2 regions of the Micromonospora sp. NPDC048935 genome follow, and region 1 is predicted to be linked to the other one. Evidence: riboswitches for the same ligand, from Rfam matches in the RefSeq annotation. Region 1 holds a riboswitch; the other holds the start of a gene.
The links. Region 1 has a riboswitch for cyclic di-AMP ahead of ACGFIW_RS27285 (coiled-coil domain-containing protein). Riboswitches for the same ligand answer to the same signal wherever they lie in the genome.

Region 1 (7,284 bases):
CCGGGCCAGTGCCTGGATCCCCGGCGCGGCGATCCCGTCGTCGTTGGTGATCAGGACCCGCAGCGTCATCGCTCGACCACCCGGTCGGCCAGCTCGTCCGGGGTGGTCCGCTCCTGGGGCCGGCTGTCCGCCGGCACCAGCCGGACCCGCTCGACCAGGCCGGTGATCGAGTCCAGTCGCCCGGTGCCCAGGCCGTGCCGGGTCACGTTCATCGCCCCGGCGGCGGCACCGGTGCGGATGGCGGTCCGGATGTCCCCGCCACGGGCCACGACGGCGGCCACCCCGGCGGTCATCGAGTCGCCCGCGCCGCGCGGGTCGGCAGCCTCCAACCGGGGCATCTCGACCTCGAACAGTTCCCCGTCGACGAGCGCCAACGCCGGCTGGTCGGCCCGGCTCACCACCACCGTCTCGGCACCGGCGGCGTGCAGCTCGTACATGGCCCGGGTCAGCTCCAGGCTGTCGTCGCTGCGGGCACGGCCGTCGCGGATCAACTCCTCGTGGCTCACCTTGAGGAAGAACACGCCGCTCTCCAGCACCGCGCCGAGGTGATCGCCGGAGAGGTCGACCACCACCCGGCCGCCGTTGGCGCCGAGGTCGGCGGCGAAGCGCCGGTACAGGTCGGCCGGGACGAGCCACGGCTCGTTCGGCCCACTGAGGACGCTCACCGCCGCCCGCAAGCCCTCGCCGAGGGCCAGGTTGTACAACTCGTCCAGCTCGTGTCGGCTCAGCGGCTGCCCGGGCACGTCGGCGATCTCCTGTCGCGAGCCGCCCCGGCGATCGTGCACGTACCCGCCGCTGCCGGAGTCCCGGACCACCACCTTGAGGTCCACGCCCTCGCTGACCAGTAGTGGCTCCAGCACCTGGCCGATCTCGCCGCCGAGGGCGGCGCAGAGCACCACGTCGACACCGAGCGACAGCACCATCCGGGCCTGCCAGACGCCCTGCCCGCCGGGGTGCAGGTGCAGCTCGGGATGGTCGTTCGGCTGGTCCACAGTGACCGTGAGCTGCGGCGTGGGCGCGAAGACCATCACGTGCCCGCTCACCGGTCGTCACCGCGCATGATGTCGCCCATCGTCCTATTCAGGTAATTTCCCACCGGTCGACCTTAATGCGACAGCCGGGGTTCGTCCGGGCATCCGGCGGCCGTCGGGCGTTGCCAGCCACGCATCGGTACGGGACGATCGTGCGACAAGCGACGGTGGGAGACGTGTGCTCAGCAGCGATACCTTCAGCTACACCGTCCAGGCCCGGTGCACGCTGGCCGAGGCGGCGGCGATGCTCAGTGACCTGACCCGACAGGGCGAGCTGCACCCGCTGATCGTCCGGGTCCGTCAACTGCCGCCCCGACCCGGCGCCCAGGCCAGCTACACGATCAACGACAGGTTGGTGGCCGGCCCACTACGCTTCCGCACCACGTATCACGCGGACGTGCTGAGCAGCGGCAACGACGAGATCATCATGGTGGCCCGGCAGTGGCCCGCCACCACTGTGCACAACCGCACCCGACTGCGCGCCGAGCCGGACGGCCTGGTCCGGATCGACGTCGAGATCACCCTGACCGCGCCAACTCCACTGTTCCGGTACGCGTTCCGCCAGGCACGGGCAGCCCACCTGGCCCTGGCCGCCCGCCTCGGCCCAGCCCTGAGCCGCACCAACAACCCCCCACTCTCCGCCTGACCCCACCCCACCCCCCAAGCCCGCCCCGGCCCTGCCCCCCGCCCCGCCGATCTTGCAGTTTCTGTCGGCGATATCCGGTGGAATGCCCCGTTATGTCGGGACAGTAAGTGCAGGATCGCGGGCGCGGGAGCGGGAGCGGGAGCGGGGGTGGGGTGGGTTGTGGGTCAAGGGGCTGTCGTGATCGTTGTTCGGTTCGGGGTCGCGGCCGCGGCTGGGCGGCGGCCCCACGGCTTGTACGTGGACAGCACCGTTGCGATGATCATCAGGCTGGTCGACACCGCGGGCGCGATCACCAGGTCGACGCGGTCCCGTGCGGGGAGGGCGGCGCCCACCGCACCGGCGTGCCGCAGATTCGGCGTGAGCAGGAACAGCACCAGCCCGACCATCACCGTGGTGAGCACGAGCTTGGCCACCACCCAGCGATAGCGCCAGAGGCCCCACGGGGTGAACAGCGCGCTGGCGACCCCGACCAGCCAGACCAGGACGCTCAGCGGCGCGAACAGCACCGTGCCGACAAGCGCCGTGACCGGGTAGACAACCGCCGGGTCGGCACCCCGCTGGACGGCGATGCCGAGCGTCAGGAGCACCAGGTCGGCACCGAGCCAGCCGAGCGAGGTGACCAGGTGCAGAGTGAGGAGCCCCTTGCGGGCGGTGGGTGGGATCCGGCGCATACCGCGATGCTGCCCGCCGACCCGCGCCAGGTCGTCCGATCGCCGACGACATCCGGGGTACGCCCGGCGACGTACCCCGGCTCGGTGCCGTGCTCAACACGACATCGCCAACTCCGGGGTATCCGGGACGACGAGATACCCCGGAGTTGGCGAACGCGAGTGGATCATCCCCGGACCCGGACCGGGGGAGCCGTCGGGTGGGTCAGTAGACCGACAGGTGTACGTGGTTGGTGTGGTCGGTGGACGGGGTGCCACCGGCGCCGCTGTACGACTTCCACCCGCTGCTGGGCAGCCAGATCTGCCGGTACCAGATCACGTACAGCACGGCGAGCCGGTCGGCGTTGCGGATGAAGTACGCGGCCAGGTTGTTGCCGTACGTCTTGTCGCCGCCGGTGGCGTTGCCGCCGAAGCCGCTCGTCTGCGCGGCGAAGTCGCAGGCCCGGCCCTTCGGGTGTTCGCCGGAGCCGCTGGGGCGGTGACAGGAGACGTACCGGGTGAAGCCGGCAGCCTTGGCCTGGTTGAGCGCGTGCAGGGTGCGCGGGGTGATGCAGCCGTTGGCGGGCGTGGGGTCGTTGACGCTGCACGACTCGGATGGCCAGGAGCCATCGGAGTTGCGCGGTGCCGCCTTCGCGTTGGCGGTGGAGGTGCCCCGGTTGGAGCCGGTGTCGGCGGTGGTCTGCGGCGGCTTGGGTGTGTTGGCGACGGTGAGGGCGCGTTCGGCCTGCTCCTTGCGCTTGGCCATGACCGTGACCTGCTTGCGTTGTTCGGTGATCTCGCCGTTCAGGGCGGCCCGGGTGCGGTTGGCCTGGTCCTTGGTGGAGAGCAGGTCGCGCAGCACCCGGTCCTCGTTGGCGGCCACCGCCTCCAGTGCGGCGGCCCGGTCCATGAAGCCCTCCGGGCTGCTGCTGTTGAGCAGTGCCGACACCGCGCCGAGCCGGCCGGTGCGGTACGCCACGCCGGCGATCTGGCCGACCTTGCCGTCGCGCTGGGCCAGCTCGACCTCGATGCCCTTCAGTTGGGTGGCGAGCTGTTGCTGCCGCTGCACGGAGGTGTCCAGAGCGCGTTTCGCGTCCAGGTAGCCCTTGCTGGCGGCCTCAAGTTGGGCGCGCAGCGACGGGGTGCCGCCCTCCTCGTCGGAGTCGGGTGCGGCGGCGGCCCGTAGGCCGGTCGGGGGAGCGGCCGAGGCGGCGCCGGCCGGGAGTGCGACGCCGAGGGCGAACATCGCGACGATCAGGGCCGCCAGTCGGGCGGCGGGGGGTCGTGCTGGTGCCACTGCGCATGTCCTTCCGTCAGCCGCCGACCGGGTTAGCTGACGGGTTCGGGACGGAAGATCCCTACCGCTGACGCGGATGCACCCCAGGAACGTGGTTCCCCGGTTCGCCTGGTTGGGCGATTAGGCGGCGACCGCCACCGGCGCCTGGAGGGCGCCGCCTGGTGGAGGCCGGGACCGAGCCTACCGGTGCCGGTGGGGCTGCTGCAGCCGATGTGACGGAAGGTGCGCGCGTCATCACGGAAACGGGTGTTACCACTCGATGGAGCCACAGGCCCCGGTGGCGGCGCCGGGCTCGATCTGCAACGTCGCGTGTTCGATCCGGAAGTCGTCGTGCAGGGCGGTACGCGCTGCGGTCAGCACCGCGCCGACCTCCGCGCCGGGTGCCATGGTCAGGTGCGCGGAGGCGACCTCCATGCCCGAGGTGAGCGTCCAGACGTGCAGGTCGTGCACCTCCACCACACCGGGTACGGCGGCCAGCCGGTCGTGCACGGCGGTCACCGGCAGGTGTTCCGGGGCGGCCTGCACCAGGATGCGGACGGCGGCGCGGGCCAGCCGCCAGGTGCGCGGCAGGATGAACGCGCCGATGGCGACCGCGACCAGCGGGTCGGCCCACCACCAGTCGGTGACGGCGATGAGCAGTGCGGCGCCGATCACACCGAGTGAGCCGAGCAGGTCGCCGAGCACCTCCAGATAGGCGCCCTGGAGGTTGATGCTCTCCCGGGCGCCGGCGCGGAGCAGGGCGAAGGCGGCGATGTTCGCGAGCAGGCCGAGCACGGCCACCACGAGCATCGGGCCGGCGACGACCTCGTGTGGGGCACCGAAGCGGCGGATCGCGGCGATCACCACGTAGATCGCGACGCCGGAGAGCAGGACGGCGTTGGCCAGTGCGGCGAGCACCTCGAGGCGGTAGAGCCCGAAGGTGCGCTGTGGGTCGCCGGTGGCCCGTCGGGTCGCGGTGATCGCGGCGAGCGCCATCCCGATGCCGAGCACGTCGGTGAACATGTGCCCGGCGTCGGAGAGCAGGGCGAGCGAGCCGGTGCGCAGGGCGGCCACCGCCTCGACCACCATCAGGGTGGCGAGCAGCCCGAATGCCGCCCAGAGGCGGCCCCGGTGCTGCTGTGCGGCATTGGCGACGGACCCATGGTGGTGGTCATGACCTGCGCCCACGAGATCCACCTTCCGCTGCCGGCCGGGGCCCGGTCAAATGTATGTTCACATCGCTATGTGTGCAAGTGTTGGGCCGGCCGCTGGCCCGGCCGACGAGCTGGCACGGATCAGCCGGTCGGGTCGATGGTGGTGAGTCGCTGCGTGGCCCGGGACAGCGCCACGTAGAGGGTGCGTACCCCGGCACCCGGATCCGCCCGGATCTCGCTCGGGGCGACGAGCACGACTCCGTCGTACTCCATGCCCTTGGCCTCCAGGCTGGTCACCACCTGCAGGCGCGGCGCGTCGAGCGCGGCGAGCCAACCGGCGACCTCGTCCCGACGGGGAACCGGCGTGATCACCCCGACCGTGCCCTCCACCTCGGTCAGCAGGCCGGAGGCCGCCTGCACGGTCGCGGTCTCCAACCCCGTCGCGGGCACCACCAGCTCGACCGGATCGACCCCGGTGGAGCGCACGGCCGTCGGCAGCGGCAGGTCGGGGTAGAGCCGGCGGATCTCCGCCGCCGCCACCGCGAAGATCTCCGAGGAGTTGCGGTAGTTGGTGGTGAGCGTGAAATCGTGCCGCTTGCGTCGGCCCAGCGCCTGGTCCCGGGCCCGGTCCAACTCGTCGGGGTCGCCGGTCCACGCGGTCTGCGCGGGGTCACCCACCACCGTCCAGGAGGCCAGCCGGCCCCGCCGACCGACCATCCGCCACTGCATCGGTGAGACGTCCTGCGCCTCGTCCACCACCACGTGCGCGTAGTCCCGGTAGTCCTCCGGACGCTCCCGCGCCGCCGCGCGGGCGGCCCGCTGCCGGTCGCTGGCGGTGCTCAGCTCACGGACGCCGCCAGCGAGCTGGAACGGGTCGCGCCGGGCCTTGGCCGGCTGCACCGGCTTGCCGAGAAGGGCGTCCAGCTCGTCCAGCAGTGCGATGTCGGCGATGGTCAACCCGTCCGACTCCAGGTTCCGGTACGCGGCGGTGAGCAGCCGGATCTCCGCGCCGGAGAGGATCCCACCGGCGTACCGCCGCAGCCGGTCCGGCTGTGCCAGCCAGCCGAGCACGTGCCGCGGGTGCAGCCGGGGCCACCACGCCTTGAGAAACTCGCGGAACTCCGACCGCTCGGCGATCTCCGCCTCGAAGGTCCGCTGCTCCGGCAGCCGAACGCCCACCTCACGGGCCTGCGCCCAGAGCGCGGCGAAGATCCCGTCGAAACCGGCCCGGCGGACCTCGTTGCGTCGGGCGCCCCGGTGCAGCGCGCGGTCGCGGACCCGGTCCAGCGCCGCCCGGTCCAGCCGCAGCAACGTGCCCCGGTAGAGCAGCCGCAGCTCACCCGGGCCGCCCGGCACCGCGTCGCGGGCCGCCCGCTCCAGCACCCGGCGCATCCGCAGCGAGCCCTTCACCGCCGCCACCTCGGGCGGGTCGGTACGGGTGGCGCTCATTCCCGGAAACAGGGTGCCCAGCGAGTGCAGGGTCGCGGCGTCCTCACCGAGCGACGGCAGCACCGAGCCGATGTACTCCACGAAGACCGACGACGGGCCGACCACCAGGATGCCGCCACCCGCGTACCGGCTGCGGTCGGAGTAGAGCAGGAAGGCGGCCCGGTGCAGGGCGACAGCGGTCTTACCGGTGCCGGGGCCGCCCGCGACGATCGTCACCCCGGAACCGGGTGAGCGGATCGCCTCGTCCTGCTCCCGCTGGATGGTCGCCACGATGTCACGCATGCCCCGGCCGGTGGCCTTGGACAGGGTGGCCAGCAGCGCGCCGTCGCCGACGACCGTCATCCCCTCCGGGGCGGCGTTCGGGTCCAGCAGGTCGTCCTCGATCCGGGTGACCCGCTCGGCCCGGGACTGGATCGTGCGGCGACGCACCACGTCCAGCGGCTGCGCCGGAGTGGCCTGGTAGAAGGCGGCGGCGGCCGGTGCCCGCCAGTCGACGACAAGTGTGGTGGTGTCCTCGTCACGGATGCCGAGACGCCCGACGTGCAGCACCTGCCGGTCCCGCAGATCCAGCCGGCCGAAGACCAGCCCCTCGTACTCGGCGTCCAGGACGTGCCGCCGCTGCGCGGCGTGGAAGACCATCGCGTCGCGCTCGACCAACGAGCCGTACGTGCCCACCCGGGCCATCCGGTAGCCGTCACGCTCGGCACGGACCGCCGACTGCCGCAGTTCGGCGAGTCGCGCGTACACCCGGTCGAGGTGGCGTTGCTCGACGGCGATCTCCTGCTCCAGGCCGGTCTGGTCGGTCAACGCACGCTCCTTCGACTGTCGCCGGCAGGCGGCGAAAACCGCGCGAGCCAACCGCAGAAGGGTACGGCCCCGGGCCTGGCCCGCCGCGCCCGAGGTGCGCGAACGCGCTCAGACACCCGTTTCGGCGGGCGTCGCCCCCCGGCCGCGGGGCGGCGGTTCGGCGAGCACCCGGCGCAGGACACCGGTCAGGGCGGCGTTGACCTCGTCCGGGCGCTCCATCATCAGCATGTGCCCGGCACCCGGGCAGACGGTCAACTCGGTGGCCGGCAGGGCC
Region 2 (7,284 bases), on a different contig from region 1:
CCTCCGTAAGCTGTTCCACCGGGCCCGACTACGCGTGCCGCTCTACGCGGATGCCCGCCACTTCGCCAACGGGTTCGAAACACGTCAACGAGCGTGGGCCAGTCTTGCGGCGGCGGCCTCGCTGCCCGCATTCCTGCTTCCGCTCATCTTGGGGCCGGCTGGGCTGCTCGGCCCTGTGTTGATGTTGGCAGTGTCGATCGCGTGCGATGCGGGCATGTACAGGTTCGTCTTCCGCCGGCGTGGACTGGCGTTCCTGGCCTTCTTCGTAGCGACCCACTATGTGGTGAACCTGACGATCGTCGCGGGCGTCGCCGTCGGTGCGGTCCAGTGGTCGGCCTCCAGGACGTTCCGTCGGCTCTATGAAGAGCACGATCTCCAGCCGGCGAGCTGACCGGCCGCGGGGGGCGACCGCATGCTGGGCGGGGTCGGAGTTCGGCGGAGGCGATGACGAACCGCAGCACCTCCTCGGCGCCCATCAGCGTGGCCCCGAGGTGTGCCACGATCCTTTGCTGCCCGTCGGCGAGGGTCTCGCTCTTGACCGACTCGATGTCCTCCTCGTCGATCCCGACGACATGCCGGACGACGGCTGCGGCGTCCGCGACCGGCCCGACGACGTCGACAGTCAGCACGACCCGTACGGCGTCCCGCAGCGCCTCCTCGATCGCGATGATCAACTCGGCCTCGTCCGGACCGTCCTCGTCCCGGCCCCGCAGCCCCGTCTCCCGGGTCTCCACCGGCCGGTCGACCGGCCCGGGGTCGAACGGGTCGATGGCGGTCCGCACGTACAGCGCCTCGACCGTTCAGGCTCACGGTGGTGATCAGGGATTGCTCGACTGTGGACATCCACGCGGGATGGTGGGCGTCCGGGTGTGGCGCCACTACCGGTTCTACACCCGCAACGAACCTCAGCGGTACGCGTCCAGCAGCGCCAGCACGGCCGCCGGGTCCTGCACGTGCGCGTTGTGCCCGAGGCCGGGCAGCGTGTCGACCGGTACGCCGTACTCCCTGAGCTGCGCGTCGGTGACCATCGGGTCGTGCTCGCCACGCGCCAGCAGCACCGGGGCGTCGGTCGCCGCCAGCAGCGCGCCCAGGTCGGGCTCGCCGACGGCGAAGGCGTGGGGATCCATGGCGAGACGCCACTTGCCGTCGACCTGACGAAGGCCGGCGTCCACCACCGGGTGGTCCGGTGGGAGCAGGCCGGCCAGCCCGGAGACGCGCAGGTAGCGGCGGGCCGCCTCGGTGCGGCTGGCGAACCAGCTCACCGGGCGGGCGGCGAGTTCGGCGGCACGGTCCAGCTCGGCGGGTGACCAGAGCGCCTTGATGCCGAACCCGACCACGGCGTCCACCGGCATCCCGGCGTCGCGCGCGGCCAACGCGAGGCCGACCACGCCGCCCAGCGAGTGCCCGAGCACGACGAGCCGGTCGTCGGGGGCGAGGGCCTGCGCGATCCGCTGTGCGAGACCGGCGAAGGAGTACGACGGCAGCGGCGGTGCCCAGCCGTGGCCGGCGAGGTCCGGTGCCAGCCACCGGCCGGGCCAGTGTTGTTCCAGGTGCGCCGCGCAGGGCAACCACACGTCACCGGTCGCCCCCATGCCGTGCAACAGCAGCAGGACCGGCCGTCGACCGGCGTGACCACCCGATTCGTCCACCACGGCCGCAGTCTCCCACGGTTCGCTGGCCGGGACGAGAGTCGCCGACGGGGGCGTACCCCGGGCCGGCGGGAGAGACGCCGCGGGCGTCGGCCCCTTGTGGGGGACGACGCCCGCGGCGGTTCGGGTGCCCGGGTCAGGCGGAGTAGCCCCGGCTGGTGATCCAGTTGGCCAGGTCGATGGTGGTGATCCAGTACGACGGGTCGGCCGGGTTCGCCGAGTCGGCGATCCGCACGGTGCGGCCGTTGTCCTTGTAACCCACGACAGCGACGTAGTGACCGCCGCCGTAGGAGTGCCAGCCGCCGTCGGTGTCGGTGGCGTCGCCGACGACGTTCGCCACCACGCCCCGGCCGTCGGTGATGGCCCGGACGACGTCGGCCTGGAGGCGGTCCATCTGCGCCGGGCTGGGCGCGCCGGGGAACATCCGGGTCCGGTACGGGGAACCCTTCACCTCGGCGTTGAGCGCCCGGGTGGTGTCCTCGGCCGAGTTGGTGCCCATCTCGGTGGTGCCCAGTTCGGCAGCGAGTTCTTCCTGGGTACGGTCGATCCCGCTGGCGCTGAGCGCGTTGCGGGTGGCCGCCGGGCCGCAGTTGTAGTACGTGTTCTGCGCCTCGTACTCGTAGTCGAGCACCTTGGTCGCCGGGGGCTTCGGCCGCTCCGGCTTACGGGTCAGGTCCGGGTTGCTGCTGACCTTGGCGGCGGGCGCGGGGGCGCTGGTGGCCGGGGCGGCGCTGGACGGCGCGGCGCTGGCCGACGGGGACGCGTCGCCGCGGGAGGTGGTGATGTCGCTGCGCATCTCGGCGACAGTGGTCGCGGTGCGCGGAGCGGCCGGGGCGTCGTCGGCGACGGTGAGCAGGGTGCCGGTGGTGGCGGCGAGCACGAGGGCCGCGGCGGAGGCGGCGACGATCTGGTACGGGCGCTCGGTCGCGATGCGGCGGAGCTGACGCTGCATGGTGTGCTTCACGGGGTCCTCCACGGATCGGGGGGAGAGCGGCACACCGGGGCGCGACCGGTGTCCGGGCAGGCGCCAGCGCGCGGACCGTGGTCCGCGGATGGTGAACCGCTCAGGGAATCGCCCGGCACGGCCGGGCGGGAGAGGCGATGACCCGAGGGGTCAGCTCACCGTCACTGGACGGATGAGCGGGGGCACCGCTGCGCCGTGGAGGCGAGGGAACAGCCGAGGGGTGGAAAGGTGCTGCACGAGTTGGGAACTCCTTCCGACACCGCCGACCGGGTTAGCTGACGGATTCGGGCGGGAAGATCGCCCTACCGCGGGCCGTGGCTCGCGGATTCACCCCGGACTTACTGATGGGTCCCCGGTTCGTTGATCACGATTGAGCGGGTCGGCGCGGCGTCGCCTCTTGCGATCGGTTACCGCACCGGACGGGACGACACTACTGGCCCACCCACACCCTGCCAAGCCGGCCTCACCTGCGTAAACCTCAATGGGAGCCGCAATTTCTGCGCGTATTGCCGATGACGTGACTCGATGGGACAACCGGTGACGGCGACGCCTCCGGTCGACAACCGGACAGGCCGCCGGCAATGCGGCCACAATCCCGGGAAAAATCGAGCCGATCGTGCCGGACGCCCGATTCGTAAATCCGTGACCGGGCTCACATAACGGATCGGGCTCGAAGGGCACGGGCCGGGCGCCAGCGTGCCACGACGGCGGGCCGGGGCACCCCGCGCACCAGCCGGCGGGCGGGCGCCGGGCTCGGCCGCAACCGGGCAACCGCCGTGGCCGCCTCCACCGCGAGGGTGCGCGCCGAGGAGGCGGCCAGGTCCGCATCCCGCCAGGCGGCCCGCTCCGCCGTGGCCGCGGCCTGGTAGTCGGCCAGCCGCGCGTCCCGGATCGCCCGGCTGAGCAGCGCCTCCTGCTCGACCGGGTGCCGCCGGGGATCCCAGCCGCGCCGCCGCCCGAAGACATCACCGAGCTGCGCCATGGTCAGGTCACCCCGCCAGTACGCCGCCGTCGCCGCCCGGTGCAGGTAGCGCTCCCGGGACGCGTACTCGGCGGGGGTGCGGGGGGTGCCCGGGGTGGGCAGCGCCCCGGACACCGCGAAGCGACGCGCGGCGGTGTCCGCCTCGTCGTACCGCGCCCAGGCCCGTTCCACCTGCTCCTGAGCCGTCAACCAGGCATCCCGTCGCCGCCCGGCCGTCTTGGCAGCGCCGGCCGCGGCGACGGCCACCTCCTCGGCGTACCGGTGTCTGTCGACGGTTTCGGCCGCGGCCACCTCGCGGGCGGTCGGGACGGGCGGCGGCGGGCCGTCGGCGGGCCGGTCCCGTTCGGGCCGGGCGACAAGCACGGCGAGGACGCCCAGTGCCAGCAGGAACAGGGCCGACCAGATGGCGGCTGCCTGCGGCACCTCGGTTACGAACTGGTAGAAGACGACTGTCTCCATGGTCGGCACCTCGCGGAGGAAGCAGAGCGATGGGAGCCCCACCGGCCGCCGGCCACGGCGGGCCACGGGATCGGCGGGGTGCGGAGCTGGTGGGTCGACAGGGCGCGGCGACGGGACGCGTGTCCCGCTGGCTCAGCGCCCGGGTGGGCCCCGGGGCGGCCAGTTGTGCAGACCGTCGACGAGCGGCAGCCGGTCGGACCCGGTCGCGCACACCGGCAGCACGCCGGTCGCGATGGCGCCCTGGGCGCCGGGGAGAGCCGGTTGTGCGTCGACCGACCAGGCCGGGAAGGCCCCCTCGGCGACACCCGCACCGGCCGCCGGCACCGGGTGCGCGGCCTCCTCGGCCGCCGCCGGCCAGGTGGGCCGGCAGGCCGCCGCGGGCGGACCGGAGCCGAACGGCGACAGCACCGCGCTCAGGCTCGGCACCGCGCTCAGGCTCGGTAGGGCGCTTGGCGTCGGCACGGTGGCCGGGCCTGCGCCGAGCGCCAGGGCCGCGACGACGGCGAGGCTGGTCAGCACCCGTGTCGCCCAGCGCGCCACCCACCACAGCGGACAGGTGAACGCGACCGGAAGCACCTCCCCACGCTACCGTCGTGCCGACGCCTGGCGCACCGACCACGGGCGTGTCGGCGTACGCCGCGCCGAGACGCTGACCTGGGTGGACGGTGTCAGCGGGTGTCCGCGTACGTCGATCGATTCTCGGTCTGGTCGGGCCCGCCGGGCTCGGCTCGGGCACCCACGCCGCCGGTCGCGTCGGCGGCGGCCTGGGTCGCGGCGGTGCGTTGTCCGGGCACGGACACCGGTCGGGCCGGACGGCGCGGCGCGAGCCGGCGCATCATCGGGGTTTCGACGAAGCGGTGCAGCAGCCCGGCGAGGACCAGGTTCGCCAGCAGGAAACCGAGCACCACGGCCGGGCCGCGCCAGCCCGGGAAACCGGTCCCCCAGTCACCGCTGAAGCGCAGCACGCTCGTCATCACCAGCACGTGGACCAGGTAGAAGGCGAAGGAGACCTCGCCGAGCCAGACCAGCGGCCGGGACCGCCACGGCGACCGCCGGTCCCGCACGTCCGCGTCCGCGGCGGCGGTGATGACGAGCAGGTACGCGACCGCGAGCAACGTGGTCCACAACTCCGCGGGGATCCACTGCGCGGCCACCACCCAGACGCCCACGAAGATGACGCTGGCCCAGGTCAGCCCGGGGCCCCGCCAGAGACCCCGGCGCATCAGCTCGGCCGCCACCGCGCCCAACCAGAACTCCAGCGACCGGGCCGGCGGGAAGATCTGGGTGAACCACCACCGGCTCACCTCGGGCACCAGGTGCTGGGCCGGCCAGAGCGCGAGGATCAGCAGGGGCAACGCGACGAGCAGCACCACGAGCAGCGTCGGCCGGGCCCGGCGCAGCAGCGGCAGCACCAGCGGCAGGCAGAGGTAGAAGAAGAACTCGCAGGACAGCGACCAGCTCACCGTGTTGATGCTGTAGAACCAGCCCGGGCGGGGATCCCACGCCTGCAACAGCAGCAGGTTCTCCAGCGCGGCCGCCGGCAGCACCGGGTCGGCGAACCACCAGGCGACGAGCACCGTCGCCCCGAACAGCACCAGGTGGTTGGGGTAGATCTTGGCAACCCGCCGCCGCCAGAAGGTGCGCCGCGAGTCGCCCTCGCGCGCCGACCAGACCAGCACGAACCCGCTGAGGATGAAGAAGAACTGCACCCCGGACAGGCCGAGGCTGAACACCTTGTCGACCACGGCCTTGTAGTCCGGTTCGGCGATGATCCGCATGGTGCCCGCGTGGAAACCGAAGACCAGCAACGCGGCGATCCACCGCAGCCCGGTCAGCGAGGGCAGCCGGGCCGGCGCCGGGCCGGGCCGGGCGGTGGACGCCGCGTCGGTGCTCGTCATGCGGGGATACCGAGGCTTGGCAGGGTCACCAGCACGTTCGTATCCTCCTCGACGCGGCGTGGACGGCGCGACGGCGACGCCCGCGACGGCCCGGCAGGGCCGCACCCGGGGCACCCTACCGGGTCACTCCCGGGTGAACCGGACGCGTCCCGCCCGTCGCGGGCCCGATCCCGCCGGTCGTCGTTAACCTTCCGCTGGTCGGGAGTTCAGCGACTCCACCATCGTCGGCCACGCGCGGTTCCGGGGCCGGTCACCCGGGTCGTCGAAGGTGGCGGGCGTGGTCAATGAGCCGACGCACGCACCGCTGCTGAGCATCGTCGTGCCCGTCTACGGCGTCGAGGCGTACCTGTACCAGTGCCTTGAGTCGATCCGGGCCGGCATCCCGGTGGCTGAGTCGGACGCGGTCGAGGTGGTCGCGGTCGACGACGCCTCCCCGGACGGCTGCGGCGACATGCTCCGCTCGTACGCCGCCGGCCACGACGGTGTCCGTGTCGTGCACCTGAGCAGCAACGTGGGTCTGGGCCTGGCCCGCAACGCCGGGCTGGACGTGGCCGCCGGCCGGTACGTCTGGTTCGTCGACAGCGACGACTGGTTGCCGCCCGGCACGATCGCCGCGGTGCTGGACCGGCTGCGCCAGCACCAGCCCGACGTGCTGATGCTCGACCACCTGCGGGTGCACGAGGACGGCCGGCGGGAGGTCGACGCCAGCAGTCACCTGTTGCGCGGCATTCCCGGCGTGACCCGTCTGGCCGACCAGCCACGGCTGCTGCGGGTGCAGCACACCGCCTGGAACAAGGTGGTCCGTCGGGACTTCCTGGACCAGTTGGAGCTGCGGTTCTTCCCCGGCTGGTACGAGGACATCCCGTTCAGCCACCCGCTGCTGATCGGCGCGGAGAAGATCTCCGTGCTGGACCGGGTCTGCTACCTGTACCGGCAGGGCCGCCAGGGCGCGATCACGTCCACCCGCAGTGGCCGGCACTTCGACGCGTTCGCCCAGTACGAGCGCCTGTTGGACTGGGTCGCCCGCAAGCACCCGGACGAGCGGTTGCAGGCCGAACTGTTCCAGTTGATGATCAACCACTATCTGGTGGTGGTGGGCAACGACGACCGGCTGCACCCACACCTGCGGCGGGACTTCTTCCACCGGGCCGCCGAGCACTACCGCCGGTACCTGCCCAGCGGTGGCTACCCGCTGCCGTCGGGCGTGACCGGGCTCAAGCACCGTCTCGTCGGGCGCGGCGACTGGCTGGCGTACTCGGCACTGCGTCAGGCCCACCGGGTCGCCGGTCGCCTGCGCCGCGGTGCCCCGGCGGGTGGCGGCGGCACCGCGGT

Region 2: it holds a riboswitch for cyclic di-AMP, as region 1 does, so the genes downstream of both, ACGFIW_RS05250 (C39 family peptidase) here and ACGFIW_RS27285 (coiled-coil domain-containing protein) in region 1, are expected to answer to the same signal.

What each region holds. Positions count from the first base shown of each region.
Region 1 covers NZ_JBICTZ010000011.1:217,689-224,972, forward strand. The annotation lists gene surE (5'/3'-nucleotidase SurE) at 1-69, opposite strand, end outside; gene ACGFIW_RS27270 (PfkB family carbohydrate kinase) at 66-1,028, opposite strand; gene ACGFIW_RS27275 (SRPBCC family protein) at 1,210-1,677, shown strand; gene ACGFIW_RS27280 (hypothetical protein) at 1,842-2,348, opposite strand; gene ACGFIW_RS27285 (coiled-coil domain-containing protein) at 2,551-3,621, opposite strand; cyclic di-AMP (ydaO/yuaA leader) riboswitch at 3,627-3,758, opposite strand; gene ACGFIW_RS27290 (cation diffusion facilitator family transporter) at 3,871-4,788, opposite strand; gene ACGFIW_RS27295 (HelD family protein) at 4,896-7,010, opposite strand; gene ACGFIW_RS27300 (alpha/beta fold hydrolase) at 7,119-7,284, opposite strand, start outside.
Region 2 covers NZ_JBICTZ010000001.1:1,052,599-1,059,882, reverse strand. The annotation lists gene ACGFIW_RS05265 (glycosyltransferase family 2 protein) at 1-391, shown strand, start outside; gene ACGFIW_RS05260 (hypothetical protein) at 360-818, shown strand; gene ACGFIW_RS05255 (alpha/beta fold hydrolase) at 906-1,652, opposite strand; gene ACGFIW_RS05250 (C39 family peptidase) at 1,786-2,625, opposite strand; cyclic di-AMP (ydaO/yuaA leader) riboswitch at 2,859-3,000, opposite strand; gene ACGFIW_RS05245 (hypothetical protein) at 3,266-4,054, opposite strand; gene ACGFIW_RS05240 (hypothetical protein) at 4,187-4,630, opposite strand; gene ACGFIW_RS05235 (acyltransferase family protein) at 4,723-5,952, opposite strand; gene ACGFIW_RS05230 (glycosyltransferase family 2 protein) at 6,230-7,284, shown strand, end outside.